Regions from separate parts of the Faecalibacter bovis genome, predicted to be linked through region 1. Evidence: riboswitches for the same ligand, from Rfam matches in the RefSeq annotation. Region 1 holds a riboswitch; each other region holds the start of a gene.
What was found. A riboswitch is a leader RNA that binds a small molecule or an ion and turns the genes downstream of it on or off. The one in region 1 is predicted to bind cobalamin.
Positions count from the first base shown of each region.

Region 2: it holds a riboswitch for cobalamin, as region 1 does, so the genes downstream of both, J9309_RS04010 (acyl-CoA thioesterase) here and J9309_RS13305 (T9SS type A sorting domain-containing protein) in region 1, are expected to answer to the same signal.
Region 3: it holds a riboswitch for cobalamin, as region 1 does, so the genes downstream of both, J9309_RS04055 (TonB-dependent receptor plug domain-containing protein) here and J9309_RS13305 (T9SS type A sorting domain-containing protein) in region 1, are expected to answer to the same signal.

Region 1 covers NZ_CP072842.1:2,757,227-2,768,407, forward strand. The annotation lists gene J9309_RS13275 (acyltransferase family protein) at 1-621, shown strand, start outside; gene J9309_RS13280 (porin) at 672-1,907, opposite strand; gene J9309_RS13285 (YqiA/YcfP family alpha/beta fold hydrolase) at 2,022-2,552, opposite strand; gene cobC (alpha-ribazole phosphatase family protein) at 2,679-3,230, opposite strand; gene J9309_RS13295 (adenosylcobinamide-GDP ribazoletransferase) at 3,212-4,003, opposite strand; gene cobT (nicotinate-nucleotide--dimethylbenzimidazole phosphoribosyltransferase) at 4,006-5,031, opposite strand; gene J9309_RS13305 (T9SS type A sorting domain-containing protein) at 5,352-6,452, opposite strand; cobalamin riboswitch at 6,521-6,704, opposite strand; gene J9309_RS13310 (hypothetical protein) at 6,928-7,308, shown strand; gene J9309_RS13315 (CusA/CzcA family heavy metal efflux RND transporter) at 7,409-11,181, shown strand, end outside.
Region 2 covers NZ_CP072842.1:830,746-841,926, forward strand. The annotation lists gene J9309_RS03950 (amino acid permease) at 4-1,428, shown strand; gene trxA (thioredoxin) at 1,490-1,855, opposite strand; gene J9309_RS03960 (suppressor of fused domain protein) at 2,085-2,720, opposite strand; tRNA gene J9309_RS03965 (tRNA-Met) at 2,801-2,873, opposite strand; tRNA gene J9309_RS03970 (tRNA-Met) at 2,882-2,954, opposite strand; tRNA gene J9309_RS03975 (tRNA-Met) at 3,129-3,201, opposite strand; tRNA gene J9309_RS03980 (tRNA-Met) at 3,210-3,282, opposite strand; gene J9309_RS03985 (helix-turn-helix domain-containing protein) at 3,432-4,052, shown strand; gene J9309_RS03990 (hypothetical protein) at 4,287-5,123, shown strand; gene J9309_RS03995 (hypothetical protein) at 5,134-5,979, shown strand; gene J9309_RS04000 (hypothetical protein) at 5,984-6,871, shown strand; gene J9309_RS04005 (LOG family protein) at 6,913-8,064, opposite strand; adenosylcobalamin (AdoCbl) riboswitch at 8,173-8,327, shown strand; gene J9309_RS04010 (acyl-CoA thioesterase) at 8,408-8,821, shown strand; gene J9309_RS04015 (tryptophanase) at 8,937-10,313, shown strand; gene J9309_RS04020 (M28 family peptidase) at 10,356-11,181, opposite strand, start outside.
Region 3 covers NZ_CP072842.1:846,768-857,948, reverse strand. The annotation lists gene recO (DNA repair protein RecO) at 1-142, shown strand, start outside; gene J9309_RS04095 (hypothetical protein) at 159-665, shown strand; gene J9309_RS04090 (cystathionine gamma-synthase) at 750-1,901, shown strand; gene J9309_RS04085 (hypothetical protein) at 2,022-2,210, shown strand; gene J9309_RS04080 (hypothetical protein) at 2,211-2,804, shown strand; gene J9309_RS04075 (hypothetical protein) at 3,125-3,724, opposite strand; gene J9309_RS04070 (nucleoside deaminase) at 3,754-4,194, opposite strand; gene J9309_RS04065 (EamA family transporter) at 4,306-5,211, shown strand; gene J9309_RS04060 (YncE family protein) at 5,245-6,303, opposite strand; gene J9309_RS04055 (TonB-dependent receptor plug domain-containing protein) at 6,308-8,107, opposite strand; cobalamin riboswitch at 8,144-8,331, opposite strand; gene J9309_RS04050 (pyruvate dehydrogenase complex E1 component subunit beta) at 8,502-9,482, shown strand; gene J9309_RS04045 (DUF5686 family protein) at 9,565-11,181, shown strand, end outside.

The DNA of each region.
Region 1 (11,181 bases):
TTCTATTTAATGTTTCCTTTATACATTATTTGGTTACATAAATACAAATGGTTAAAATATACATTATTTATCGTTGCAATACCTTTAATCATATATTTCGAACCTTATGTAAACGGTCATAAAGATTGGGAAAAAGGCTTTTATTATGTCAATCCAATTGTACGTAGTTTAGATTTTATTTTAGGAATAATCTTGTGCCAGATTTATAAAAAAGTAAAAGACAAAGAAATTTCATTTTCAGTTGGAACATTAATAGAAATTGGAGCTTTAGCAGTTTTCGTACTATTTTTCACCTATTATGATCAAGTTCCTAGACCATTTAGATTTAATATCTATTATTGGATTCCAATGGTATTAATCACTTTTGTATTCGCATTACAAAGAGGATTTATCTCAAAATTATTACAAAATAAAACCTTAGTTTATTTGGGAGAAATTAGTTTCGGTTTTTATATGCTACATATGATTGTAATAAAATATGGAAATTATCTAGTTCCTGAAGGATATGATTTCATTAAGATATTTGTTTATTTTACCATCGCAATTATTCTAAGTATTTTATGTTTTGAATATTTTGAAAAACCATTAGCAAAAAAGATTAAACAAATCTTTACAAAATAAAAAAAACGGGTTGAAATTAATTTCAACCCGTTTTTTATTATATCTTTTTTTTAAATTCCTATTTCTACTTGTAAACGTGCGTACCAGTTGTCTTTAGTAGATTGATCATAGAATTTTAAATTCTCATATGTAACCTCAGCTTGTAATTTGAAAGCGTGTTCCCAAATATATTTTGTTAACCCTAAACTAAATTGATTAGAATTTGGAGCAAATTGGAAAATTTCATTCTTTACCTTTTGATTAGAATATCGTCCAATTACTTCATAATTTTTAGGGAAAGTATAAGATGTCTGAAAATCGTGTCCATGACCAGCAAATACATATCTAAAATCTGATGCATCTTCAGGATTATAAGAGAAAATTGTATCAGAATTACGGTTCATGTAAGCATACATAAATGCCCAACCGTTATATTTTAACATCGCATCTAAAAACAATGACTGAATATTGGCTGTACCAAACATTTCGTCTCCTAATTGCCCTTGTGTACGATGCGCATTGTTGTTATATGAATAGGCTGCAGAAACCATTAATTTTGGTTTTTCTTCACGCATAATATCACCTTCGAAATTAGTTCCATCATTTTTAAATGAACCTAATGGTAATAATTCTACTTTACCTGTATAAGCTAAACCAGTATCGTTAAATTGTGTCCAGTTACGCCCTTCACCACTAGAAATTGCTCCACGTAAGGTATAAGAAAACTTATCATTTTGCTTTTTACTGTGCTGAACATGTAAACCAAAATCACGATCAATATTAAAATCTGCATTATTAATCGAACGATCTGTTAACTGAAGTGCCCCAGAAGAGTTAATTCTTTGTCTATTCCCTGGTAATTTTGTTTGACCAAAACCAAAACTCCAATGTTTATTTGGTTTGTAAAAAATCATGGCATCACGAATGATATTCGTATTTTTTCCTTCTTCAGCAATCCCTACATCTCCAGATGCAAATGATAATTGAATAGAATATTCAAATTTTGGATTACCTACATAACCGTCAAAACGTAAACGTAAACGACGAATTTGTGCATCAATCGCATCTTCTTCGTCCTCGTTATTGAAATACGTTATACGATTTTGCATTCTAAATCGAATATTTACTTGGTAAATACTATCAGCAGAAGTTATTCCTAAACCATCTCCGTAACTGTAATAAGGAGACATATCAATTTTATAATCGTCTTTTTTAATTTCTTTTTTTGGTTTTACAATTGTAGAATCAGTTTGAGCATCTACAAAAGCGAATGGAACAAAAAAAAGTGAGAAAAGTAATTTTTTCATGTTTATTGTTTGTGTTGCGAAAATAGGTAAATTAACGATTTATCAACTTTAATTTAATGTTAAGTTTACATTTAAAATTTAAGTCATTCAATAATTACTAAAGTACATAACTATTTATAAATCACCCAATAAATCATTAAATTTAGAGATTCTGTGGTCGTCTTCCACCAAAATTATTTCAATACGGTTAGGATTATTATAATCGTACATTTCAAAGAAGGCTTTAATTTGATGAGCATCTAAAATTTCATCTTGTAAACCAATAATCACTTTCGTATTGATAAAATAATTCATCGGCTTCAAATATTGTACTAAATGATTAGGGAAGTTATCTTCGAATTTGTACATCAATTCAACCATTGGATTGATTAAAATTAAATCACATTTAATTCCTTCATTCAATAATTTTTGTTGAATTTGCCATGCAAAATTTCCACCAACCGAACTACCAATCAAAGTAATTGGCTCTTGCACAGTTTCTAACATATGGAATGTATTTTCCAAAAATTCAGTTAAATTATCATTGAATTTCCATTCCAAGCAAATAGCTGTTGGATATTTTTGTTGAATAAATCCAAATTTTCTTGAACTTCTTGACCCGTATAATCCGTGGATATAAAATATTCTACTACCTTCAGCTATCATAATTTTCGATTTAAAGCGACCGCAAATGTATAAAAATTCAAATTTTATTCATTTGACACTTTGATAAATAATTACAATAAATCGATAAATAACAATGATTAGTATTGTATTACATTTCGAATAAAATTATTTCTTTCGATTAATCGTCTCAAAAGTTGTATCCAAAACTAAAACTTCACCAAAATCTACTGGAATTTTCATTGTATTTTTTAAATCTATAGCCAAGATAATTTTCCAAAAACAACGAATTGGTCCGGCATGAGTTACCAGTAATACTTTTTGATAAGGACTGTTTTTAATTTCTTGATAAAATGAATTCACCCGATCAAAGAGTTGCTGCATCGATTCTCCATTTGGAGTTGAAACTGAATCAAAATTTGTCATCCAATTTTCTGATTCTTCCATCGGAATATCATCCCATTTCTTAAGTTCCCAATCCCCAAAATTCATTTCCATCAATCGCTTGTCCGTTTCATAGTTATTAAAACCTAATTCGGTAACTAACTGCGTACATCTTTTTAAAGGACTACTAATTATTTTGTCGAAAGTCGATGGTAATTCATTTTTATAATAAGAACTATAATCAATAAAATCCTTGATTAATTCTACGTCACTTTGTCCGTAACAAGTGCCTTTCTCTAGATCTACTGGTGTATGTCTTATGATATAAAGTTCCATATAGCTAATAAACTTATTAAATAAATTGATTCACAAATTTGTTCTACTGCTCCTAAACAATCTCCTGTATAACCGCCAATCCATTTGTATAAAAAGTTTTTAAAATACAGTAAAATAAAAAAAACAGGAACGATAGAAAATATAAAATATATCGAATAAGAGCAGATGATAAGGAATGGAATTAGGCCGAATATACATACCCAAAATAATTCTGTTGAAGTTTGTTTTTTAGCTATTGGCTTTGCTTTGCTTTTCTCATCATCACGAACATAATCCAAAACGAAACTTAACGAAATCGCAGCCAATCGAGCAAAAGCATGATAGCCTATAAATAATATTAATATTGCTAAAACACCAAATTGTGTAAAAATTGGAATCAGATAAATTAAACCAAAATATTTTATCGCTAATTGAATAATTGTCGCAACCATACCGTATGTGCCCACACGGCTATCCTTCATAATATCAAGGATTTTTTCTTTTGTCCAACCACCGCCAAAACCATCAAAAAAATCGGCTAAACCATCTTCATGAAATGCTCCGGTTGTTAAGATTCCAACTACTAATGATCCAATTACACTTAATTCTAAAGGCAAAACAAATTGCAATAAAAAATATGCAATAAAGGATACTAATCCTACTACATACCCAATTAATGGAAAATATCGTGTAGCTTTATTTAGTTTATCATCAGTATACTCAATTTTAAATGGAATTGGAATACGAGTATAAAATATTAAAGCGATCCAAAATAATTCTAGTTCTCTTTTCATGATTATTTGTTAGAAACGCCAGCACTTTCAAAACTTGCCATTTCATTAAGAAAAGCAACTGCGTTTTCAAGAATTGGATAAGCCAAGGCACAACCTGTTCCCTCTCCTACTCTCATTTCTAAATTTAATAAAGGTTTTACTTCTAAATAATTCAACATTTTTTGATGCCCAATTTCGTTACTGTTATGACAAAAAACTGCATAATCTTTTATTTCTGGATACAAAGCTTGAGCTACTAAAAATGCACTTGTCGCAATAAATCCATCAACCAAAATTAACATCCTGTTTTTGTATGCAGCTACCATTGCTCCACATATCTGCGCAACTTCAAAACCACCATACGTTTGAAGAATTTCCATTGGATCGTTTAAAGCGCCATGAAATTCATTAGCTTCAGATAACAGTTCAATTTTTTTATTTAATTGTTCTTCATCTAAACCAGTTCCTCTACCAATACAATCTTTTAAAGGGATTTTTGTGATATGATGCATAATCATAGATGCAGAAGATGTGTTTCCAATTCCCATTTCACCGAAACCTATAACATTACAATCATTATCGGCAACTTGATTTACAACTTGAGCAGATTTTTCTAAACACAAATCCAATTCATTTCGAGTCATTGCTTTCTCGACAATGAAATTTTTAGTTCCGAAATTTATTTTATTGTCAATTAATCCATCTACGATTCCAAAATCATAATTTACTCCTGCATCAATGGTTAAAAAATCAAGTTTATTTTGTTTACAAAAAACCGTTACTGCAGCACCACCCTGAACAATATTCATAACCATTTGAAAAGTAACTTCTGGTGGATATGCGCTAACTCCTGCTTTTGCAACACCGTGGTCACCAGCAAACAATAAAATCGTAGGATTAATTAACTGAGGAGTTAATGATTGTTGAACCATACCAATTTGGAAAGCTAATTTTTCTAATAATCCTAACGCTCCTAAAGGTTTAGTTTTTAAATCAATTTTTTGTTGTAATTGTTCGTTTAATGTAGTAGTAGTTGAATTTTGTATCATTTTATTTTAATAAATTATTTTGATTTAAAGCAAGAAATTCTATTTAAGAAATAACGTAATTTCCTAATTGAACTTGAGAAATTTCAGTATAATTTTATTCAGTTTTGCAACTTATTTATATAGCTAAAATTGCGTTAAAATAAGTGCTTACCACAAACTTTTTAATGGGTTTTCTGTTGCACTATACTAAAAAAGTAAAAATATAAATTATTTTCAATTTTAGAAAACCTCTACATTATCTTAATATTAAGATTCAGAATTGAAGCTTTTTCAATAAAAAGACCTCAACAAAATTGTTGAGGTCATTATAAAAAGTAAAATTATTTTTTAATCAATTTTTTAATTTCTTTTGTTTGATTTGTTGATACTTCTAAATAGTAAATTCCTGAAGGCAAATCATTTAATTGAATTTTAGATATCTTCGCCGTTTTTACTAAAGTACCTATTGTTGTATAAATTTTAATTTCTTTAATCGTTTCCTTTGAATCTACAATAACATAATCTGATGTTGGGTTTGGATAAACTTGTAATGTAGATGTTGTAAAATCGTTCGTATTTAAATTTTGCATTTCTTGCGGAATATATGGTCTTCTTGTACCAAAACTAATTCCTAACCATTGGTTATCGGTTAATGTAAAACTTGATGTATTTTCTTGAGTAATCCAATTCGATAAATCTGTACCTTTAAACAAATTAGGTGTAGTTGTTTGCGAATAATTACCTAATTGTAAAGCTGAAATTTGATCATTTGTAATTGAAAAAGTAAAATCCGTATTGTTCTCTTGAATTAACTGTAATGCTTGTTCTACTGTAATATTTCCATTGTAATTGATTCCAACAACAAAAGAATCAGCAACATTATTCGTATCAGTTCCAAAATCGATAATAACTAAACTGTTATTTGTACCAGTACCAATCCAAGAAGATACATAATTTTGCTGTAACCATTGTGAAGAATATGCTGGAATTGGTGCTACAGGAGCATCTGGACCTGGAACATTCATTCCAAAACCATATGTAGCCGCGTACCAATAACCATCTATAAGATCAGATGTCATCCAACCTCCCATATTCCAATTTTGTCCATCTCTCGAATACCATAAACTCCAATAGTCATATTCTTGTTCATACGAATCATGGTGATTAAAAGCAATTCGATCTAAAAATCCACTTGATTGTTCATAAGTAAAGTTTGGCTCATAATCAGCAATTAACTGTAACATTTCTGTACCATTAATTGGTTCATCTTGATCAAATCTTATTCCCCAGACATATGAACGATCATCAGTTCCGTCCTTGAAATCAGCAATGAAGTAAGCCGTTCGATCTCCTTCGCCCACATAGAATTTTACATCATTCGTAGTAAATTGAGCAAAGCTACAAATGGAAAAAAATAAGAATAACAATGTAATTCTTTTCATATAATAATAATTTAAAGTTTAACTCCCGAAACTTTAGCGTACGAAAAGCTGATGCAGAACGTATGATAAAAAGTTGATGAATAATGGCAGGTCTCCTGACTTGCATCTTATTAATTCCCTTCCCAGATCGACTTCCAGTGGGTGATATAATTAATAAGTTTGATAGCTTACAGTTGCGGGTACAGCTCGTGATTCACACACGATTCCCTTTTCATAGACAATAATTGTCTAACCAAAATCGACGGCAAATATATTCTTTTCTTTTACATTTTATTGAGTTATGTCTTTATTTCTAAATATTTTTTTGTGGTTTCAATTAATGCTGACCGTATTAAATAATAAGCTGTTATATTTATTTAAATTTTAAAACTTACAAGATTAAATATTATCATTAAATCTTCACACTTAATTTCTGTTTCTTCCAAATTATTAAAATGATTTGCGTATTTATGTTAATAATCGTTAGTTTTGTGAAGTGAAAACATGGATTATCTACATATTTACATTTTTATACTTAACAACTGCAACACAATTATCACAGTTTTATAAGTTACCTGTTTTCATAACACATTTTATCGAACATGATAAAGGTGGAGATTTCTTTAATGAAATGAAAAACTTTCTGATTCACCATTACGGTGGACATGAGGTAGATGAAGATTGGGCTACGGATCAAAAATTGCCATTTATGAATGTTGAAATTGCAAACATTGATTTGGCAGAAATTCCAAATTTCACTTTTACTCCTCCTTTCATTCATAAAAATAAAATAGAAACTATTTTCGTCTTTTATGATGAAAGTAATCTCTATTCGCATTACTTAAATTCTATCTGGCAACCGCCAAAACAAGCGTAAATTTTATAAATTTTCCATTTACTGTCTTATTAGAACGTAAATGCATTATGCTATTTGAATTTTTTCATCTAGCTAATATTCTCATTTATACAATTTTACGATGTTAAATAAAATCATTGATTTTTCAATCAAGAATAAATTCATCGTAGGTTTATTTACGCTTGCTTTGTTAATTTTTGGGATTTTCGAAGCGACTAAATTACCTATGGATGCACAACCTGATATTACCTCAAATCAGGTTCAAATTATTACAGTTGCTCCTTCTTTTGGAGCAGAAGATATCGAACGTTTGGTTACATTTCCTATCGAACAAGCCAATTCGAACATTGCTGGAATTTCAGAAATTCGTAGTTTTTCACGTTTCGGTTTATCTTTAGTTACCATAGTTTTCGATGACGATACGGATGTTTTTTGGGCACGACAGCAAGTAAGCGAACGGTTAGCTCAAGTTAAAAGCGAAATTCCAGAAGGAATTGGCGAACCACAAATGGGACCGATTTCAACAGGTTTGGGAGAAATTTATCAATATGTAGTTCGTCCCGCTGATGGATATGAAGATCAATACGACGAAACCGAATTACGCACCATTCAAGATTGGATCGTTCGTCGTCAATTATTAGGTGTTCCTGGAGTTGCTGATGTCAGTAGTTTTGGTGGAAAATTAAAACAATTCGAAATCGGAATTAATCCACAACAATTACAAGCGTTTAACTTAACTATTAATGATGTTTTCGAAGCGTTAAGCGCGAATAATCAAAATACAGGTGGAGCTTATATCGAAAAAGGTCCAACTTCATTATTTATTCGTTCCGAAGGATTAATTGGTTCTATCAAGGATATTGAAAATATTGTCGTTAAACAATCAGGAAGTGGAACACCAATCTTAATGCGTGATGTAGCCGAAGTTAAAACAGGTTTCGCAACACGATATGGTGCAATGACGTATAACGATAAAGGAGAAGTTTCTGGTGCAATCGTAATGATGCTAAAAGGTGCAAATGCGCAAGAAGTTGTTAAGAATGTACAGAAGAGAATCGAAGAAATTAAGAAAACTTTACCCGAAGGAATTGTCATAGAACCTTTTTTAGACCGTAAAAAAATGGTAGATAATACCATTTCAACAGTTCAAACCAACTTATTAGAAGGTGCATTAATTGTAGTTTTCATCTTAGTAATTTTCTTAGGAAATGCAAGAGCTGGAATTATAGTAGCCACTGTTATTCCGCTTTCATTACTATTTGCCATCATCATGATGAACTTGTTTGGAGTTGGAGGAAATTTGATGAGTATGGGTGCTTTAGACTTTGGATTAATTGTAGATGGTGCAGTAATTATTGTTGAAGCTGTTATGCATCAACTCGCTCATAGTAAAAAGTTTGGATTGAAAAATAAATTATCTCAAAAAGAGATGGATCAAACGGTTGGAGAATCCGCTAAGAAAATGGTGAATTCTGCTGTTTTTGGCCAGATTATTATCTTAATTGTTTATTTACCAATATTTAGTTTACAAGGTATCGAAGGAAAAATGTTCAAACCAATGGCGCAAACCGTTGCTTTTGCATTAGTTGGTGCATTTATTTTATCCTTGACTTATGTACCGATGATGTCGAGTATTTTATTAAGCCGTAAAAAGAAAGAAAAACCAAATCTTTCAGATCGCGTAATGGCAAAAATTGAGGTATTTCATCAAAAATATTTAATCAAAGCTTTAAAAATAAGAACGATTATTTTAACTATTGTTATTTCCTTATTTGCTGTTGCTGTCTTTGTTATGTCACGTTTAGGTGGAGAATTTATTCCAGCTTTAGAGGAAGGAGATTTTGCCGTTGAAGCACGTATTTTACCAGGAAGTAATATTTCTACAACCATTGAATATACAACGAAAGCAGCCAAAATACTGAAAGAACGTTTCCCTGAAGTTGAAATGGTGGTAACAAAAATTGGTAGTGGTGAAATTCCGACCGAGCCAATGCCAATGGATGCTGGAGACATGATAATCGTTCTGAAACCAAAAAAAGAATGGACTTCTGCAACAACTTTCCCTGAATTATCGGAAAAAATGCAAAAAGAATTGGAAGAAATTCCTGGTTTATCAGTGAGTTTCCAATTCCCAGTTCAAATGCGTTTTAATGAGTTAATGACAGGTGCAAAACAAGATGTGGTAATTAAAATTTTCGGAGAAGATTTAGATAAATTAGTCGAAAATGCGCAAAAAATTGGTAAAATCATCAATTCGGTTGAAGGAACAGATAATTTATACATCGAACCTGTAAATGGGATTCCGCAAGTTGTTATCGAATTTAATCGTGCGCTAATTGCTCAATATGGATTGTCTATCGGAGAAGCTAATCGAATCGTGAATATGGCTTTTGCTGGTCAATCAACTGGTCAAGTTTTCGAAGGAGAAAAACGTTTTGATTTAGTGGTTCGATTAGCACAAGATAAACGAGCAAATATCGAAGACATTCGAAACTTATTAATTCCTATGCCATCTGGAACACAAATTCCTTTGAGTCAATTAGCGAAAGTAGATTATAAAAATACGCCGAATCAAATTCAGCGCGAAGATGCGAAACGTCGAATCGTGATTGGATTTAATGTAAAAGGTCGAGATATTGAAAGCGTAGTAAAAGAAGTACAACAAAAAGTAGATGCAAAAGTTAAATTACCAACTGGTTATTACACAACCTACGGCGGTGCATTCGAAAACTTAAATCAAGCGAAAGCTCGTTTAGGAATCGCGGTTCCAGTAGCTTTAGTTTTAATTTTCGTTTTATTATACTTTGCTTTCAAATCCATCAAAGAAAGTTTATTAATCTATACGGCTATTCCATTATCGTCAATTGGTGGAGTTTTATTTTTAGCTGCGCGTGATATGCCTTTTAGTATCAGTGCGGGTGTTGGATTTATCGCTCTTTTTGGAATTGCGGTTTTAAACGGAATCGTTTTAATTTCTGAATACAATCGTTTACGAGATCACGGAATCAAAAATACAACTCGAATCGTTGTCATGGGTACAAGAACTCGTTTACGTCCTGTTTTAATGACTGCTGCAGTTGCCTCGTTAGGTTTCTTACCTATGGCGATAAGTAATGGTTCTGGAGCCGAAGTTCAACGTCCATTAGCAACAGTTGTAATTGGTGGTTTATTAGGAGCCACATTTTTAACCTTATTTGTCTTACCAATCTTATATGTCATGTTCGAACATATTCAATTTAAAAAGAAACGTAGAAACAAAAAAGCGATTTCTACAGCTCTAATAATTGCTTTTGCATTTTTAGGAACTACTGCTCACGCACAAGAAAGAATGTCTTTTGAAGAAGTTGTGAAATTAGCGGAAGTGAATAATTTAGAAGTTAAACAAGCGGAATTAAATTCATTGTATCACGAAAAAAATGTCTTTGCGAATCGTTCGTTAGATCCGTTAGATATTTCTGCTGAATTTGGTCAAGTGAATTCGAATCAATTTGATAATAAAATTACAGTTGCTCAAAATTTTCAATTTCCTGTGGTTTTTAAACGTCAGAAAGCATTAAATGAACAAATGATTAATGTTTCAAAAACGAATGAAAAATTAACGAAAATTGAAGTTAAACAACGTTTGGCGAATGTGTATGTGTTGATGCAGAATTATGAATCTCAACGTGAATTATTGAAAGAAAACGAATCAATTTATCAGCAATTTTTAGATAAAGCAAATTTACGTTTAAAGAAAGGAGAATCGAACCGAAGTGAAGTTTCGACTGCTATTATTCAATTAAAATCGATTCAAAATCAAATTAAATTAATTGATGTGGAATTAGAAAATTCATCTCGTAAAATTCAATATTTAGCGAATACGACTTCTAAAATTTATCCAATTCAATCGGATAT
Region 2 (11,181 bases), 910 kb from region 1:
AAAGTGAGTCAGAAAGAAAATACTGAGAATAAGGAACTTCAGCGCGGACTTACCAACAGACACATCCAATTAATTGCTTTGGGTGGAGCTATTGGAACCGGCTTATTCCTTGGAATTGGTCCAGCAGCAGTTTTAGCAGGACCTTCTGTTATTTTAGGATATGCAATCGCAGGAATTATTGCATTTTTTATTATGCGTCAATTAGGTGAGATGGTCGTAAACGAACCAGTATCGGGAAGTTTTAGTCATTTTGCATATAAGTATTGGGGACCTTTTGCAGGGTTCGCGTCTGGCTGGAATTATTGGATTTTGTATGTATTGGTAAGTATGGCCGAATTAACTGCAATCGGTATATATGTACAATTTTGGTGGCCTGAAATACCACTTTGGGCATCAAGTTTATTTTTCTTTTTAGTAATTAATGCACTGAATTTAGGTTCTGTAAAAATGTTTGGAGAAGCTGAATTTTGGTTCTCTATTATTAAAGTAATTGCAATTATCGCTATGATTATTTTCGGTAGTTACTTATTATTAAGTGGAACCGGAGGCGAACAAGCAAGCATTCAGAATTTATGGAATAACGGTGGATTTTTACCAAAAGGCTGGTTTTCTGGTGACAGTGCTAGCGGTTTTAGTGGTTTATTAGCTGCTATGGCTTTAATTATGTTCTCTTTCGGAGGATTAGAATTAATTGGTATTACAGCTGCTGAGGCGAAAAATCCAGAAAAAACTATTCCACAAGCTACTAATCAAGTAATTTATAGAATTTTAATCTTTTATGTTGGTGCGTTAGTGATTTTATTTTCGTTATCGCCATGGGAAACAATAACGGTAGAAAGTAGTCCTTTTGTAACTGTTTTTGATAATTTAAAAAGCTTAAATGTAAATCTATTCGGACAAGATGTTCAATTTTCTAGAATCATTGCTAATGCGTTAAATTTAATTGTTTTAACGGCAGCATTATCAGTTTACAACAGCTCGGTTTATAGTAATTCTAGAATGCTATACGGGTTAGCTGAACAAGGAAATGCACCTAAGTTTTTAATGAAATTAAACAAAAACAGTGTACCTGTTATGGCAATAGTAGTATCATCTATATTTGCTGCAATATGTATTATAATTAACAAAGTTATTCCAGAATCTGCTTTTGAGATACTTATGTCTTTAGTGGTTTCTACGTTAGTTATAAATTGGATAATGATTTCTTATACGCATTTAAAATATCGTCAACAGAAGAAAATTGAAAATGTAAAAACTTTATTTCCTTCTTTCTTATACCCTATTAGTAATTATATCTGTTTAGTATTTCTATTCAGTATATTAATAATAATGTATTTTACAGGAATGGAAACGTCTGTAATTTTAATACCAATTTGGTTAGTATTCCTATATGTTTCCTACAATTTAGTTAAGAGATTTAAAAAATAAAAAAAAAGCCATCAATCTGAGATTGATGGCTTTTTAAATCGACTCTAATTGAAAATAAATTCTAATCTATATATTGATTTAAAATTTGCACTAATTGTTCTTTAGGCTTTGCTCCACTTTGTTTCCAAAGTAACTCTCCTTTCTTAAAAATAGCAAATGTAGGAACACCTTGCACTTGATATCTTGATGCTAAATTTTGATATTTATCAACATCAACTTTTAATATTGTAACTCCATCACCAAGCTCTTGTTTAACCTGTTGCAAAATCGGACCCATCATTTGACATGGTCCACACCATGTTGCAAAAAAATCTATTAAAACCGGCTTATCCGATGCGATTACCTCTTCAAACGTCATAGTTTTTTGTTCTTTTATATTGTGTTCAGTTTCTTTTCTTTTAGAAAATAGGTTATTAAAGAAATTCATATCTAATAAATTATATTTAATACTAAGATATAAAAAAGCACTCCCGAAGGAGTGCTGAATTAAGCTTTTGCCTAATTACCAACCTAAACCTATGAAAAATTATTAACTCTAACGATTAATAACATTTGTATCATTGCAATATAAATACCAAAACATACTATTATTCAATAGTTTAAATGTTTTTAGTTTTATATTAACATTTTAAATCGGTAATCTTAAATCAATTAACTTATAACTGACAAATATATTTTGGATTGACAGCTTTAATCTCATTTAAAACTGACATAACTTCTTCTTTTGTAGAATTTTCTTCAAGCCTTTTCAATTGTTCAGAATTTAATCCAACCATTTGCATGAAAAGAACTTTACCGTGCGGAGTTTCAATTTCATCTAAATCAACATCTTTTACAAATGCTAATCCTACAATATCTGTATCACATTCAGAACGGATTGGTCCTCCTAGCGGTAGAAATTGATATTCATCAAACCAAACTTTTGTTTCGTGAACAAAACGAGCCAAATTATTCATTAATTGTATCACCCAGAAAGGATCTTCATCTCCGTCAGCATCAAACGGCTTAACTCGAAATGTAAATTCCATTCCCCATTTACTAAATTCTTCACCAACAGCTTCTTCATTATAGTATAAATGAGACATTCCGTAAGAAATTAAATGACGATATCCATCATTATCAAAAACAGCAACACCATCAATTGGATCTTCGCCACCTTGGAAAGACATCACTTGTGGAGAATAAAAACGAGGCTCTAAATCTCCGTAAACCTCTTTTAATCTATTTTCTATCGATAAAGCACCAACAGCTTGATCTTTTTTGAATTGACTTCTGTATTCTTCTAAATTCATGATACAAAAATAATTGAACTTAATTAAACGGCATAAAAAAAAAGAGTTTCAATATAATTGAAACTCTTTTTGCTACTTAGTAGCGAGGACCGGACTCGAACCGATGACCTTCGGGTTATGAGCCCGACGAGCTACCTACTGCTCCACCTCGCGATATTTAGTAGCGAGAACAGGACTCGAACCTGTGACCTTCGGGTTATGAGCCCGACGAGCTACCTACTGCTCCATCTCGCGATATTAGACTGCAAATATACAATGAGATATTTGATTTTATACTATTAATTTATTTTTTTTCGCCACTCTACACTTTTACACAAGCAAAACTGTTAGATATCAACGAAGTAACTGGTAAAATAAATTTCAAAAAAAAAGAGCTTCAATAAAATTGAAACTCTTTTTGCTACTTAGTAGCGAGGACCGGACTCGAACCGATGACCTTCGGGTTATGAGCCCGACGAGCTACCTACTGCTCCACCTCGCGATATTTAGTAGCGAGAACAGGACTCGAACCTGTGACCTTCGGGTTATGAGCCCGACGAGCTACCTACTGCTCCATCTCGCGATATTGGATTGCAAATGTACTAACATTTTTTAGATTACCAAACTTTTAAACAATTATTTTAACAATAAACCGAAAATACCCATTTATAGGTATTTGATAGTAAATTTTTAAGAAATAAATTTACAGTCCTAACTAATTAAAAATTTCGTATGAACCTGTTGCATTTTGAAGGTGCAGTGGAAAGTATTCTTTATATTTTTCACAGTACTGACTTGCATAGTGTGCTTAACACTGTCTTGATATCAATTATCCTTGTCTATGGCATTTATTCTTATTATAAAAATAAGGATAGAGCAAAACATTCAAACACTCAGAATGTTCAAGCTAATCTAAAATTTATTCACTCTGATATAAATTCTTCAACTTCCAAATCTATTGGTATATCAGATGTAAAAAAGCAAGATTTAATTAAAAAGCTTATTGAATTTGAAAATTCTACAATTTTTCTAGAAAAAAACATTTCATTAGCTAAAGTTTCAAGTCATTTAGATACAAATACAAAATATCTATCACATGTGATAAAAGCACATAGTGATCGTGATTTTAATAACTACATCAATTTACTACGAATCCAATACGTAGTAAATAAACTAAATGATGATCCTAAATTTTTAAATTTTAAAATTAGTGCAATTGCTGATGAAGCTGGTTTTTCATCACACAGTAAATTCGCTCATTTTTTTAAATTAAATCTAGGAGAGTCACCATCTACTTACATTTCTAAAATTAAAAAACGAAAATCTTTTCAAATCGATAAGATTAAATTTTAGAATATTAGAAAATTCTACTGGCTAAATTCCGCAATTCAGATGGTAATATTGATTATTTCAATACTATCGAAACCTGTGGATTTTAGTGACTAACAACCCAATATTGTTCTGTTAATTAATTAATTTTTTATATCCATTTTCGTGAAAATGAATACGTAATAAAAATTTTTAAACAATTAATAATATAATTTTGGAAAACTAACAAACAACTAATTTAACTAAACTAATAAAACTATGGTAAATCTTTATCAAAAAGCAATAGCCATTGCTGCGCTTTTTATTTTCCAAGGGGTGCATGCACAGGTTTGGATTTCTGATAAAACAGACTTTCAGCCTCGTAGCGGATATGCACTTCAAATTGATGGTAATTTAAAAGTTGATTCAGGTATTAAACTAGCTGAAACTGATGGTGAACCTGGACAAGTTCTAAAATCAACTGGACCAAATTCAAGACCAGTTTGGGTTGATAATCCTGATGTTGAACTTCCTGAAGGTATGTTATTTATTGAAAATACATATACAAAAATTCAAGAAAACGGAGCTGAAAATGTATTAAATAATAGAATTTCAACTATACCTTCAATAACTCCTGGAGAACTTTATACTTCAACAAATACCAATAATTGGAAAAAAATTATTGAAATTAATAACATTGTTGTTTCTGAGAAAAAGACTTTTATTAATGTTGATTTTCAAACTGGTGTTACATTAACAAAATCAAGCATTCGATCAGGTGATTTTACCCAATTTGCATGTGGAGTATTTTTAAAGAAACAAAACGAAACTTCTTATAAACTAAAAGGATACAGATTAGGACAGGTTACTGCCATTGGTAACGTAAGTATTGTGCAATCTAATTTTGATATGATCTACACAATAAATTTAGATCCTGAAACTGCTATTGGAACTTATGATAGTTTCATCGGTTGTAAAAAATTCAATGAATTTCCCCTTATAACTGGTAATTCAAGTAATTTCCAATTATATATCGGTAGTTCTTCTGATGAAGAAAAGATTTCGAAATTTAATAATCAATCTGTATACAAAGTTGATGTTTCATTTAAATTATAACATGAGAATTATGAAAGCATATTTTACATATATTATATTATCAGTATCTAGCTTAGTTTATTCTCAGCTATACATAGGTAATGACCCAGAGCAATTAACTGAAGCAAAATTAAGTCAAACATATGGAACTTCTGAAGTTCCCTCGTTAATAGTAGATGATAATGTTTTAGTTAAAGGAAAATTAATTTTTAAAGAAGGACAACCGGGACAAGTATTACGTTCTAATGGTCCTGGACAAGAACCCACTTGGCAAACAGTTTTAGGACAGATTCAGCGTTTAGAAAATTTAAATTACTTATTGTATACACAAACGTTTGATAATTTAACAGGTATAAATCTAGATAATGCACCTACAAATCCAACTCTTAAATATACTATTGATCAATCATTAAGTTCTAACTGGCAAGTAATTGCCGGATCAAATCAAGAATTTACAGTACAAAGAAACAATCCTACAGTTTATATCACATTTGAGAGTGTGGCGCATATTGCTGGATCTGGTACAGATACAGGAGCTATGTTTGCATGTGGTATATTTGTTGCTCAAAAAACTGGAACATCTAGTCCTTCTAATGCTGATTTCAAGCTAAAAGGTGTTAGAACATTTACAGCTAATAGAGGTGCCAACAGTGACCCTTTCTTTAATATACGTGTCTCTACAATTTTAGATAAATCTACACTTTTAGAAAATCAAAAATATGAAGTAAAAATTGGTTGTACAAGAAGAGAAAATTTTGGTGCTACAAATATTAGTTTAGCTATCGGAAAAGCAGCAACCGGAACTTCAAATATTAGTAATACAACTGCAAGAACATTCTTAAAAATTAGCCGTTACGAAAACACTACAAACCAATAATCATATGAAAAAATATATATTTATTATTATAGGAACTTTGTCTTTAATCAATTCAAAAGGACAAAATGTAGGAATAGGGTTAGATAATAATGCAGAACCAGAAGAAAGATTACATGTTAAAAGTGTCGATTTCAGAGGGATGTTACATTTTGAAGATGCTAACGGGAATATAATACCGTATGGAGATAACACTAAATATTTAGTATATGAAGGTAATGGACAAGGTATTGGATGGGAAAATATTTCCGAGCCTTATGACTTTGCAAGTTCTACTTTGATTAAGAATAAAATTTTAAATTCTGACATCGATGGTATTACAATTAGACATAGTAGTAATACAAGTAAAGATGAATTGGGTGATTCATTTATTCACGGTAATAATGCTTCTAACAAACAATGGAAAATGTTAAATAGTAATACCAATCTTGATGAAAATCCTTTAGTTAGTAAAGTTAGATTTACTTCAACAAACAGTAGTATTAATGCGACTATACAAACTATGGTATTAAAATATAGCACAAATAATGATCAAACTATTGTTAGTTATACATGTGGATTCTTTATAAAAAAAGCTAATAATCATAACATTAATGAATTTAAATTATTCCATATTAGACCTGAAGTTATTACTGGACCTCCAAATTCATTCAAACTATTAACAATGTCTGGAATGATTAAAAGACAAAGTGGAATAGATGGAATTGGTAATTTAGAAATTGATACAGATTATTACATTACACCAGCTTGTAGAGGTAGAAATATTGGTGATCAAAATGATCGTGAATTACTTATTGGTAAATCTGTAACAAGTGGATATACTGAAAGTACTAGAAGTATCTTAACACCAAATAATGTTCAAACTTCATTTGTTATTGAACAAGTTGAACAATAAATACATAACAAAAAAAAGAGAACCTTTCGGTTCTCTTTTTTTTATATTACCTTAATTGGTGGATGTTTCTCAATAAAATCAATTGTTAGTTCTGCACTATCGGTTAAGAATAGTAAATCTTTATAAACTCGGCCAACAGCTAATTGATGAACTACCGAATATATTGATGTATCTTCTACATATCTTTTTTTACCTAAAAACACCATTGGACTATGATAGCCAGAAGTTCCGTAGTGATTTTGAGCCGCTTCTTGGAAGATTTCTTGTGTAGTTCCTGCACTTCCTGGCGCGAAAACTAATCCGTACAAACTAATTGTTAATAGAATATCTTCACGAATACTGTTCGAAAAATATTTTGCAATATACTTCGCAAATAAATTAGAAGGTTCATGTCCGTAGAACCAAGTCGGAATCGCTAAACTTTCGCATCCATTGGGATATTTCTCTAAAACTTCCATCGAACGTTGATTAAAATTTTTAGCTAAATAATCTGCATCATTCGGATCTTGGAATTCTAAATCTTTTAATATTTTAATAGCATCAAATAATTCCTCTTTCGAGTAATTACCCATATAAGCTCCTAAATTAGCCGCTTCCATAATACCTGGTCCACCACCTGTCACCACATAAAAGCCTTTTTTTGTAGCTAATTGTGCAGCAATCGCCGTTTCTACATAAAATTGATTTCCACGTCGAGTTGAGTGTCCTCCCATAAAACCAACTACTTTTTTCTTTGTCATTCCTTCATCGTCATATTCTAAAATACGACGCAAACCATCATCAATAGAATGATCATGAAGACGTTGAGCTAATGCTTCAGAAACTGCTGGATTATATTTATTTTTTACAAAATGTTTATAAATATTAATATCTACGCTATTGTCATTCACAGGATCGTAACCTTCCATCAATTCTTGCCAAGAATATAGTTTTCCTCGGTACGGATTATATGGTAAATTTTTGAATTTTGGATAAACAAATGCGCCACGTTCAATTAACGGAATTGCTGTTTCTTGTTTAAAAGTACAGCCTAAAAAAGTTGTATTATTTAAAATAATATTGTCCCAATCTACATCTTTATTGCAGAAATTAATGTCTTGAATTACCTTATTAGTTAAATTATTTGTTGTAGAAATTAAATCGTTCCACTCTTTATCATTATGAATTAAATTCTTAATTAATTTTATTTTCATATAGTAATTTATCTTTCTTCATTATTAACATTTCAAGTTACACTAATTGTTCCAATCTACATAAAAGGATAGTTAAGTTTAATAAAATCCATTTAACTAATCTATATTTGCAAAATATTAACGCTCAAAGATTGGGGAATCGTGTGAAATTCACGAGCTGTCGCGCAACTGTAAAATATTTTGTGAAAAATATAAAGTCAGATTACCAATTTATGAGCTTTTCGATAATGCTTTCGCGATTTGAAGCTAATTCTATTGTTCTATGAAATCTATAACCAACAAACGCCATAAAAAACATTATCAAATTTTTATTCAAAAAGAAATAACGTGCTAACACATGATAATGGAAATGGAAAAAACACAAAGAGAGGAATTAATTGAACAACGTATCAATGATTCTGAAACCAGAGTTTTTAAAGCAGTTTTCCCTGGAGATACAAACCATCACAAAACAATGTTTGGTGGTGCAGTAATGTATTTAATGGACGAAATTGCTTTTATGACAGCTACACGTTTTTGTCGCAAACCTATTGTAACGGTAAGTAGTGACAAAATCGATTTTAAACACTCAATTCCTGCAGGAACTTTAGTTGAATTCGTAGGAAAAGTTACAAGAGTAGGACGTACAAGTTTGGACGTTCAGATTGATGTTTTTATTGAAAGTATGTACCGTGATGGTCGCGAAAAAGCGATTACAGGAACTTTTACATTAGTAGCAATCAATGAAAACAAAAGACCAGTTCCGGTAATTGACTAATTATTAGAATAAAATTTAATCCTTCACATTAATTTGTGAAGGATTTTTTTGTTGCATTCAATTTTTGTTAAAAATCATCGTTATCTTTAAAATATAACGCAAAACAAACAATAAAATGGAACTACCTTTCGCTGAACCGTTTCGAATAAAAATGGTCGAAGAAATTTACCAATCTACACGTGAGGAACGTGAACAATGGATTAAGGAAAAAGATTATAACTTATTCAACTTAGAAAGCCAAAAAGTTTTTGTTGATTTATTGACAGATTCAGGAACTGGAGCAATGTCTGATAAACAATGGGGAGCAATGATGACAGGTGACGAAAGCTATGCTGGTTCACAATCTTTCCAAAAATTAAAAGCAACAGTAAATAAAATTACTGGATACGAATACGTTTTGCCTACACATCAAGGTCGTGCAGCAGAAAATGTATTATTTTCAGCTTTAGTTAAAGAAGGAAATGTAATTCCTGGAAATTCGCATTTTGATACAACTAAAGGTCATATAGAATTTAGAAAAGCACATGCCATAGATTGTACAATTGACGAAGCTTTTGATAGCGAATTAATTCATCCATTTAAAGGAAATATCGATTTAGATAAACTTGAAAAAGTATATAAGGAACATGGAAAAGAAAATATTCCATTTACTTTAATCACAATCACTTGTAATTCATCAGGTGGCCAGCCCGTTTCTGTAGAAAACATTAGAAAAGTAAAAGCTTTATCAGACAAATATGGTATTCCGATTTTCTTTGATTCTGCTCGTTTTGCAGAAAATGCATATTTCATCAAAGAAAGGGAAGAAGAATTTAAAAATCATACGATCAAAGAAATTTCTAAAATAGTATTTGATCTTGGTGATGGTATGACAATGTCGTCTAAAAAAGATGGATTGGTAAATATCGGAGGTTTTATAGCACTTAATAATGAAGAGCTATATAAAATATGTGGTAATTTCGGAATTATTTACGAAGGTTATTTAAGTTATGGTGGTTTAGCTGGACGTGATTTAGCAGCTTTAGCACAAGGTTTAGATGAAGCAACAGAATATCCGTACTTAAAATCTCGAATTTCACAAGTTGAATACCTTGGAAATAAATTGATTGAATACGGAATTCCGATTCAACAACCTATTGGTGGACATGCAATTTTTATAGATGCGGTAAAATTTTTACCTAATGTACCACGCGAAGAATTTCCTGCACAAACTTTAGGAATCGAGTTGTACAAAGAAGCTGGAGTACGAGGTGTAGAAATTGGAACAATCTTGGCCGATCGTGATCCTGAAACTAGAGAAAATCGTTATCCAAAATTAGAATTATTGCGTTTAGCAATTCCTAGAAGAACTTATTTTCAAAGTCATATGGATTACATCGCGGTAGCGTTAAAAAATATTTTTGATAGACGCGAAGAAATTTCTAAAGGTTACGAAATTACTTGGGAAGCAGATATTTTAAGACACTTTACAGTAAAATTGAAAGAAAAATAATGATATAAAAAAAATCCACCAATTGGTGGATTTTTTTTATTTTTATTTCCATCTCCAATCGCCTGAAATACGTAATGGAGTTTCTAAATTTGCATCAATTAATTGTTTTTGAATTTCATTATCTGTCCATCTTTTCGAAGGAAAATTCTTTACATTACTTAATCTATACAACAAATACGTTTCTAATACTACGTTATTTTTTAAACCTTGTTCTTCCACAAATTCAAAAGAATCACAATTTGCATGATAACAATTTAAAGCACCTTTTTTAAATTTACTTTCTGTTAATCCAATAATTGGAATTCCTTGTAACATAAACGGTTGATGATCTGAATGTAATCCTACATTAACGGATGCTGTTTCTTTAAAATCTGAAATATAATTTTTAACATCTTTTGCAATTTCATTTAAAAATGATAAACTGGAATTTGTTGATGAAAAATACGCTTTTGGATTTGTTGTCATATCCATATTCGACATGGCTTTTATCTGTTTGATAGATCCATCTTTAATCGCCTCATCTACATAATGTTTAGATCCTAATAAACCTATCTCTTCGCCCATGAAAAGAACAAATTCTATTGTTCTGTTATTTTCTATATTTAATTTCTGAAATGTTCGGGCTACATCAATAATAGAGAAACTACCAACTCCATTATCTATGGCTCCCGTAGCTAAATCCCAACTATCCAAATGCCCACCAAGTACAATTTTTTCCTCTGGAATAGCTTGACCTAATCGACGAGCAATTATATTTCGACCTTTCATTGGGCCAACATCATTCTTCATATCAATTTGACCCGCAATGATATTTGATTTCAGAGCTTGTTTAATCAACATTCCATCTTCGTAAGAAATATTAACTGCA
Region 3 (11,181 bases), 920 kb from region 1:
TTTCGATTTAACAACGAAGAATCATTTCAATCAACAACAGCGTGGTTTATTGCTAGAAATTTTGGTGAAGTATTATCAAATACATACCAACAATTTTAAGAAACCGAATTCATTACAAGTTTTACACGAATTGTTTAGTTGATAAATTAATTAACACTATGATAAATGAAAAATTAAAGGATTTAGCGAAGAAATTTGAAGCTGAACTGTCACATCAAGATATAAAAGTTTCAGGTATTGTCGGAAGATATGTTCGGATTTCAATTTATAGGTTAAAAATTCCTTACAAAGGATATGAAATTCAGGTGAAATTTGAACTGGGTAACCATAATATTTGTGAAATTAAAACTGCTTTAAATCAAAAATATATTCCTGATTTTGAAATAACTTCAAGAAATCATTTTATAAATTTATTTTTAGGTAAGAAAAATATGTTGATTGTAAAATCAGATGATACTAATTATGAGGAATTTCTTTTACAGTCAACTTTAAATTCAGGATTAGAATCTATAGCAAAAGAAAACTCATTCGAGCCAAACATATATGCTATCAAAGAAAGAAATATTCAACATTTAAATGCTGAATATTCTTTACAACTCAAAGATAAAATTGGATCACTTGAAGCAACTATCAAGTTTTATAAATTAATAATTGATAATCTATAAAATCACATCAAAAATTTCTAACAAAACATTAAAACTTAGAATAAATAAAACTCCATATATTTGCTATACTTTAAAGAATACAACATGAAATTCAATACAAAAGCTATACACGGTGGTCAACACCATGATCCATCTACAGGAGCGGTTATGACTCCAATTTACCAAACATCAACATTTGCACAACGTTCTCCTGGAGACTACAAAGGATACGAATATTCTCGTGGAGCAAATCCTACGCGTTCAGCTTTAGAAAATGCTTTAGCATCAATCGAAGGTGGAGTTGCAGGTTTTGCATTTGGTTCTGGTTTAGCAGCAATCGATGGTGTTTTAAAATTATTCAAACCTGGTGATGAAATCATCGCAATGGATGATTTATACGGAGGATCTTACCGTTTATTTACACGTGTTTATGAGAAATTCGGATTAAAATTCCATTTCGTAGATATGACAGATGTGGATGCTACAGTAGCTTTAATTAACGATAATACAAAAATGGTTTGGATTGAAACACCAACAAATCCATTAATGAAGGTTGTTGATATTAAAGCAATCAACGATGCAGCGAAAGCAAAAAAAGCAGACGTTTTAGTTGCGGTTGATAACACATTTGCTTCTCCATATTTACAACGTCCGATCGAATTAGGAGCGGATATCGTGATGCACTCGGCTACTAAATATTTAGGAGGTCACTCGGATTTAGTTGCTGGAGCTATTATCGTTAATTCTGATCAATTAGCGACTGATGTTCACTTCAATTTATTTGCAACTGGTGGAATTTTAGGACCACAAGATTCGTACTTAGTTTTACGTGGAATCAAAACGTTAGCAGTTCGTATGGATCGTCACTGTTCTAATGGAATGAAGGTAGCTCGTTTCTTAGAAGCGCATCCAAAAGTTGCTCACACATATTACCCAGGTTTAGAGAATCATCCACAACACGAAATTGCGAAAAAGCAAATGAAAGATTTCGGTGGAATGGTAACATTTACGTTAACTTCTGGTAAAAAAGAAGATGCTTTCAAATTATTAGAAAACTTAAAAGTTTTCACGTTAGCTGAATCTTTAGGTGGAGTTGAGTCTTTAGCGAATCACCCAGCTACAATGACTCACGCGTCTATTCCAGCTGAAAAACGTGCTGAAATTGGTATTACAGATGACTTAATTCGTTTATCTGTTGGTATCGAAGACATCGACGATTTATTAGCAGATTTAGAACAAGTTTTAAATTTAATCTAATCGATTAATTACAATTTTTCTTCAATCCCGAATCATTTGATTTGGGATTTTTTTATGAAATTATAGTAATATTAATTTAAAGTTTGTTCAAAAATCTAAAAAACAATTAATTTTGATAGTATGGGAATTATAGAAAATATTGGTGGAATTATCATTCTGATTGTATTTGTTTTAATCTTTAGATTATTCATAAAACGTTATGATAAAATTTTTAAAAATTCAGAAAAAATAGAAGATTTAGAACGACAAAATAATCAGTTGTTAGAAGAAATTAGAGAAATTAAAGAACTGTTGAAAAATAAATATTAGATGAGGTTTCTAATTTTATTTTTACTTTCAATATTCACATTTGCACAAACCAATGATACCATTAACCTGAATGAATTTCAGTTGATGGATTATTCTAAATACAAGCAATTTAGACCAAAATATGAAAAGGTTATTCGATTAACGGATCATACAACGTATGGAATTAAAGTGTTTTCTACATTGCATTTGCCTGATGAAGATGAAATTGAAATTGTCGCAATTGAAATTCTATTCGAATCCAAAATCAAGAAGAAAAATTATTGCAACGAATACTATTATTTCAAACCAATTATTCTAGAAAATAAGAATTTTAATATGAGTTTGATTGATGATAAATGGTTTGAAGTGAATAAAGATTATGCAGGAAAATATATCTTTCCAGTTCATTTGAAAATAAATCTAAAACAAGTTCAAAACTTCTTGATTGGATATGAAACGCATTACGAAAATCCGTTTTGTCCAGAAGGAAATGGGTATTTCGATTTGATTGAAACTAAATCAACTTCCACTTTGTTTTATGGTGTAAACGAACAATTATTGGAACAAAATTCTTTAAAAAATCACGCGATTAATTATCGTTTGTATTATAGATAGATTCTTCAATTCAATTTGCTTTCGCTTATTTTTGAATAACTTATTAGATCATAAAATGGCCTATAAATCTATGACGTGAAGAAAATAAATTGAGTGTAGGAATAGAACGAATTAGTGAACGATAGTGAATCATTTAATTCATTCCCGAAATGAAATTTATTTTTAGTCAAATAGATTTAAAGCCTTGATTTTTTTGATTCGTTTTTTCATCAAGAAAAAAATGAATATTAAGCTTAAATAAATACATTTATGAAAATAAAATTGTATTGTTAAATGTCTGATTTTCCGATAAGTTGAGAGTGGTAAGCTATCAAATTAAATTACTTCCAAAGTAATTGTAACTCGACTTGATATTCTCCTTGATAAGGCTTTTTATCCGTAGGTTTTTCAGAAATAGAGAAATTATAATTTCCTTTCGCAGGTAAGTCGAAAATTAAGGTTTTACCAAAAGGTCCACCTTTAATTGAATCAACAGGTCCTTTGATATGATTGATTCGAATATTCGCTAACGTATCGGCCGCAGAAAGTTTAATCGCAACCTTTTTTGCAGTATCAGAATTGAATACAAAAGTATTCGTTTGACCAGCTTTTTTAGTTACTGTTTGTTTAGCTTTAGCATACGTAATTTTTAAAGTATCTCGTGTATTATCTTTGCTAAAAGGAACAATTTTATCTACATTCGAAATAGCTTTTTCAATCTTCTTTTGTTGCTGAACTTTAGCTACTTGTTTCGCAGGTTTTGTTTCAGTTTCATCTTGATCATCACGAATTTTTTCTTCAACTTTAATCTTTAACAAATTAGCATAGGCAGAATCCACACCTTTTTTAGCAGGGTAAATTTTGGGCGTAGCATTTTGTTCACAACTTGTTAGTGTAAAAGATGTAAAAAGCGATAAGACGATAAATTGAAAAATTTTCATGCGATAGATTGAATTGTAAATGTAGTTAATTACCTTTTTTTCTGGAAAAAAGATTTCATGATTTCGCCACATTCATCTTCTAATAATCCAGAAATTACTTCAGTTTTTGGATGTAGTTCACCAATCTTAGCTTTAAAACCACGTTTTGGATCAGAAGCGCCATAAACAACCTTAGAAATTTGGCTCCAATACAAAGCTCCACCGCACATGACGCAAGGTTCTAAAGTAACATAAAGTGTACAATTTTGTAAGTATTTCCCACCTAAATAATTAGCAGCAGATGTTATGGCTTGCATTTCGGCATGTGCCGTAACGTCAATCAATGTTTCAGTTAAATTATGCGCTTTAGCAATAATTTTATTGTTACTTACGATTACAGCTCCGACCGGAATTTCATCGCGTTCATAAGCATTTGCGGCTTCATTTAAAGCAATTCGCATAAAATATTCGTCTGAAAATAATTCTGCCATTTAGTTAAATTTTAAACAAAGGTAAAGAAATTCATATCATCAATAATTAGAAACTAATAAACACTTACATTTGTTTCTATAAACAGAAATAAATCTGTTTAAAGTCTTAAAATGAATCAAACAAAGTATATATTTTCTGCGGTTACAGCCTATTTTATTTGGGGATTTTTTAGTTTTGGATTAAAACCAATAGCGCATTATCCTTCGTTAGATATTTTGTTTTATCGTTTGTTTATCAGCGTATTCTTTTTGTTAATTATCAATATTGTATTTAGAAGAAATAAGATTGTATCGGATTGGAATTTATTTAAATCTTTAGCTAAAAAAGAACAGAAAAAATTATTGAGTTTAATAGTTGGTGGCTCAATTATTTTAATGGCAAATTGGTTAGTTTTTATAATCGTAATGAATCATGTGAGTGTTCAAGCAGCATCTCTATCATATTTAGTTTGTCCCATTATTACAACTGTTTTAGCATTTTTTATATTGAAAGATAAACTAACAAAGGTAAAATGGTTTGCAGTTGGTATCAGTATTTTAGCGTGTGGAATATTATCTATTGGGCATTTTACGGATTTAATGTATAGTCTTTTCGTTGCAATTGCATTTGCTTGTTACATATTAATTCAGAGAAGTTTAAACCGTTTTGATAGTTTTAATTTATTAATGATTCAGCTTTCGGTTGTTGCAGTTTTAATGCTGCCTATGGTTTTCCTATATGCAAGTCCAATTCCTACAGAAACAATATTCTATCAATGTATCATGGCGGTTGTAATTTTGTTCACAATTATCCCAATGTTCTTAAATAATTTCGCATTAAAAGGCATCAATTCATCAACGGTTGGAATTTTAATTTATCTAAATCCAATTATGAATTTTGTGTTAGCAATTGTTTATTACAAAGAGAAAGTTACCACGCTACAAATTTCTGGATATGCATTAATTTTAATTGCGATTTTAGTTTTTAATTCTCAAATAATATTTAAAAATAGAAGCATAAAAAAATCCGAAGGCTAGCCTTCGGATTTTTCATTTTTTTAAACTTATTTATTAATTATAAGCAATGAAATTTGGTCCAATTCCTGTTGAAAATTGTCCTAATAAATTGCCTGCTAAGCTGTAATATTTAACTTCTCCGTTTGATGCAAAATCTTTAGCATCTCCAATATAAATTGCTCCATTATGGATGTTGAATGCATAGATATAAGTAGCATCAAATGCGAATAAAGCATTTTGTGGTAACGTATTATCTTGTAATGCTAAACGATAAACTTGGTTGTTTAAAGTATAAAAGATTTGATTATTTTCTTCAACTAAAAAACGAGGATTTTGACCATCAGCAAAATTAATAGTTTGTGTAACAGAGTTTGTATTTAAGTTAATTTTAACCAATTTTCCAGCAGATGGAGTTCCACCCCAAGTAATTCCAGAACATAAAACATAAACAATTCCATTTTCTTCAACCATAGCAGAAGGTACATCACCAACTGTAATGTTTTCTAAAGTGTTTGTAGCTAAATTGTAGATAGAAACAGAATTTCCATTGCTCCAACCACCAGAGTGCGCTATAACAAGTTTATTATTTTCGATTAAAATTTGATCAGGACCTTCTTTTACGTCAATTTTTTTCTCAAAAGCTAAATCAGAACGTCTAAAAACTGAAATAAAATCGTCATCTGGATTAGTAGAATCTCCCCAGTTTGTAACATATATTTTATTGTCGTCTGCGGCGATATAACGCGGATTATTTAAGTTTGCTGTAATTGTACCTTTTGATTCGAAAGTTGTAGCATGAACAACTTCTATTTTATTAGATAAATTCACTACTATATATCCGTCGTTATCTTCGAAAAGAATACTAGTTGCAACATTACCTAAATTTAATGTTGGATTAACAGTTTTAAATAAATTCTGAGTTGCAGCTCCATTTTTAAAGAAAGTAACTTCAGCATTATTGCTACCCATTGCACCCTCATTTAGTACAAAAATTCCGTCTTTGTAAGATCCATTTTGTTCGATAGGGTTGTTATTATCATCATCTGATGAACATGATTGTAAAGTAAAACTCGTCGCAAGTAAAGCAAAAAGTAAAGTTTTGATATTTTTCATGTGTTTATAGTTTTATGTTTAATGAAATTAGATAATTGATTCCTGGCATCCATCGATTGGCAACACTTTGATATTGCTGATCGAATAGATTATTAATATTAAAATTTGCTCCAAAATTGGAGTTGATTTGATAGCCTAATCCTAAATTAGTAGTCCAATAACTAGGAATTGTTGCTTGATTATCGGTTTGGATAAAAACTTTGTCTACCCAACGATTTTGCATAAATACATTCCAAGATTTATAATTGTAATTAACATTAAAATTGAACTGATGTTTCGGAACGTAAATCAATGTTTTATCAGTTTCCTGATTAATCGATTCAGTGTATGAATATAGAGTTCTGAATGAAAGATTATTCCATTTATAATCAGCTATTATTTCTGATCCATAAGTTTTTACATGATTTTGATTCACTGGTCGCCAAAACGAACTTCCAGAAGTAGGAATCCATTGGATCATATCTTTTATATCATTGTAAAAAAGATTCGTTTGAATTTTTAGATTTTTAAAATTAAAATCATTTCCTAATTCAAATTGAAGAGCGTTTTCTGCTTTTAAATCGGGATTACCACCAGTTTCCCAAAATAAATCATTGAAAGTTGGAACACGATAATTCTTTGAAAAATTGAATCGAATTTCGTAGAAATCCATAGGTTTATAATTGGCTCCGAAAGCGTAGATTAAAGGAACATTGTAAACCGATGAAAAATCCTGACGAATACTAGCTTCGTATTGTATTTTATCGGAAATAATATGTTTATAAATTAATCCAAAACCTGTGGTATTTCGGTCAGATGCACTAAGATTTGTTCCGTTACCTTTGCTGTAAATATTTTCAGCAAAACCACTAATAGTTTGGTTTGGCTTCAATTTATAATTCAGATAATATTTTGCAATCCAGTTATTGACTTCTAAATCTTGTGTTGTAGACGAATTTATATTCGGATAATATTGATTTGATTCGTGTAAGTAAGAAATTTTTAAATCTGAATTCCAACGATTTTTATTCAAAATCCATTGTCCCATTACACGATAATCCTGATTTTCGTACATCGTAGGAGTTTCGTAAATATCAGTTAAACTGAATTCACGCTTACCAAAATTAAATTGTGTAAATAATCGGATTTCGTGGTCAGTTAATTTAGTACCAATATTAGCATCAATGGTATTAAAATAGTATTTACCGTTTCGATTTCTTTCTAAATAATTTTCAATTTCATAATCATTATCGGACTGAAATCTGGCGTAGCCAATATTTGTAGCAATATTGTTTTTAGCATAATGTAAACGATAATTCAGGTTGTAAGAATCAAAACTTCCATACCCTAAATCTATGTTTTGAGTTAGTTGATCGTTGTACTTTAAATGATCTAATAAATGCACTGCGCCACCAATACTACCTGTACCATAAGCAATACTTCCTCCGCCTGGTTTTACAAGAATTTCATCATAGGATTTTGAATTGATCGTATTAAAATCAGTTTGTCCGTTGATGGATGAATTAATATTAATCCCATTCCAAACAACTGCGGTTTGCGATGCTGTTGTTCCACGAAATGACGGTGAAGAAACCATTCCAACTCCATTTTCTTTAAAATAGATTGGTGATTCAAATTGCAGCAAATTACTCAACGAAGGTTGATTCTTTTTAAGAATACTATCATTAAGAATAATTTGCGATTGACTTTTATAATGATGATTTAAAAAAGGATCATTTATTAAAACTTCATCCAATTGTACAGCATCATTTTGTCCAAGCGCATAGCCAGAAATTAAGGCAACTAAAATGAATTGTTTTTTCATAATTATTTTACACCTTTTCTCCCGAAAGTGATTAAAATTTAAGGTTTATTTATGGCAGGTTTCCTGACTTGTTTTATTCTTTTTGGCCTTCCCATTTTTGTTAAAAAAACAGTGGCAAGAAGTGAAAAGAACTTTTATAAAACTTTACAGTTGCGGGGACAGTTTTGGATTTACACCAAATTCCCTTTTAACTCCTTTAGAGCACCATATGAGTCCAAAGGTAGATAAAATTTTGGATAATGAGCTATGATGTATTGAATTATGAATGAAATAAACAAGGTTTAAACATGAAAAATATCGTTGCTTTAGTCTATTTCAGATATAAATCAAATATTTCCTAACTTTTTTATTACATTTGCTTTAGGAAAAAATATAGTAACGAAATCAAAACACAATGGCTATAAAAACTTTTAGAGAAGTAATTGCCGAGGCAATGAGTGAGGAAATGCGTCGCGATGAATCTGTTTACTTAATGGGAGAGGAGGTTGCTGAATACAACGGTGCCTATAAAGCTTCTAAAGGTATGTTAGATGAATTCGGACCTAAACGTGTTATTGATACTCCAATTGCAGAATCTGGTTTTACAGGAATTGCAGTGGGTTCTACTTTAACAGGATGTCGTCCAATCGTAGAGTATATGACATTCAACTTTTCATTAGTTGCAATCGACCAAATCGTAAATAACGCAGCAAAAATATTACAAATGTCTGGTGGACAATGGAATTGCCCTATCGTATTCCGTGGACCAACAGCATCAGCAGGACAATTAGGTGCTACGCACTCTCAGGCTTTTGAAAATTGGTATGCAAATGTACCAGGTTTAAAAGTTGTTGTTCCTTCAAACCCATACGATGCAAAAGGATTATTAAAATCTGCAATTCGTGATAACGATCCAGTAATTTTTATGGAATCGGAGCAGATGTATGGTGATAAAATGGAAATTCCAGAAGAAGAATACTTAATTCCAATCGGTAAAGCAGATATCAAACGTGAAGGTAAAGATGTAACAATCGTATCTTTTGGTAAGATTATGAAACAAGCTTTAATGGCTGCTGAAGAGTTAGCTAAAGAAGGAATTGAAGCAGAAGTAATCGATATTCGTACAGTTCGTCCGATGGATTATGATACTATTATCGCTTCTGTTAAGAAAACAAATCGTTTAGTAATTTTAGAAGAAGCTTGGCCATTTGCTTCAGTTTCTACAGAAATTGCTTACATGGTACAACAAAAAGCATTTGATTATTTAGATGCTCCAGTAAAACGTATCACAACAAAAGATACTTCTGCGCCTTACGCACCAAACTTATTCCAAGAATGGTTCCCTCAAGCAAAAGAAGTTGTTTCAGCTGTTAAGGCAGTTATGTACAAATCTTAATAAAACATTATTTTTATCATAAATAATATTCAAGTCTAGCATAAATTTTGCTAGACTTTCTTATTTAAACTTTTTAACAAAAATGTCAAATAAAGGACTCTTTACCGCATTCTTAACAATACTCTCTATTGTAAGTTTTGCCCAAGTTAAGATTCAAGGGAAAGTCTTAGATGCAGTTTCAGGTAAACCAATTTCGTATGCAGATATACGATTACCAGAACTAAAAGTAGGAACAACAACTAATTCGGATGGTTCGTTTTATATCGAATCGGTTACCACGACTAATAAATTATCGATCACAAAATCAGGTTATGTAAATTATGATTATGAAATCGTAGATTTTATTGATTTTAGTTTTATTGCCGAATTAGATCCTAAAACAGAAGATCAATCGGATGATTTTATAGATGATTCTGGTGATGGAATTACGCTTCAAAGTGCAACTATAACTGGGAAGAAAAAGCAACGTCTTAAAAAGAAAGAAAATCCTGCATATGCGATTTTAAGAGAAGTTTGGGCAAGAAGAAAAACGAATGGATTAAAAATGGTGCCTCAATATTCGTATAACGAATATGAGAAACTTCAATTCGATATCAGTAACATTGATTCTTCTTTCATGAAGAAAAAAATCTTCAAAGGATTTGAGTTTGTTTTTGAGAAAATTGATACTTCTTCAATTAACGGAAAAACTTATTTACCAGCTTTCTTAAACGAATCTATTTATAAAGTTGAGGGAATTAATAATCCTAAATCCCAAGAAAGGAAAGAATTAAAAGCAAATAAAACTTCAGGTTTTGAGAATAATGAAGTAGTTGCTGCGACGGTAAAAAATTTGTTCAAAGACATTAATATTTATGATAATCGATTAAACTTTATAAACATAAAATTTGTTTCGCCAATTGCAACAGATGGTTTTGCAGTTTATGATTATGAGTTAAAAGACACCATTAATATTGACGGAATAGAAACTTACAGAATTAAGTATTTTCCTCGTCGTGAAGGTGAATTAACTTTCAAAGGAGATATGTACATCTCAAAAGATTCCTATGCAGTAAAATCTATTGATTTAGAAACAACAAAGGATATGAATGTAAACTTTGTTCGTAATATTTTTATGCAATTAGATTATGACGTTGCAAACGATTCAGTCTTTTATCCAAAGAAAGAATATGCGATGTTGGATATGACTATTTTATCGAAAAAAGAAAATTCTAAAGGTATTTTTGCTCATAAAACGGTTAACTATTATAACTATGATTTTGAAACTCGTCAGCCTGAATCATATTATTCAGAGCGTATAGATCCTGCATTATCAGCAGTAAATGTTCAGACAAATGATTATTGGGAAAAAAATCGTCCAGAAGCTTTAACCAAAGATCAGGAAGGAATTTATGAGACTTTAGATCAGTTGAATGAAGTACCGAAATTTAATAGATTTGTTAAGACAATCGAAGTTTTAGGATCAGGATATTATCGCGTAGGAAATATTGATATCGGAAATTTATACTCCTCTTTTGGATATAATAAAATAGAAGGTGTTCGATTAAGAGCTGGTGCGAGAACTTATTTTTCTCAGAACGACATGTGGCGTGCACAAGGTTTCTTGGCTTATGGTTTTGATGATGATAAATTTAAATACGGAGCAGATGTTCGTTACATGTTCAATAAATTTAATCGTTTTCAAATCGGAGCTGGAACA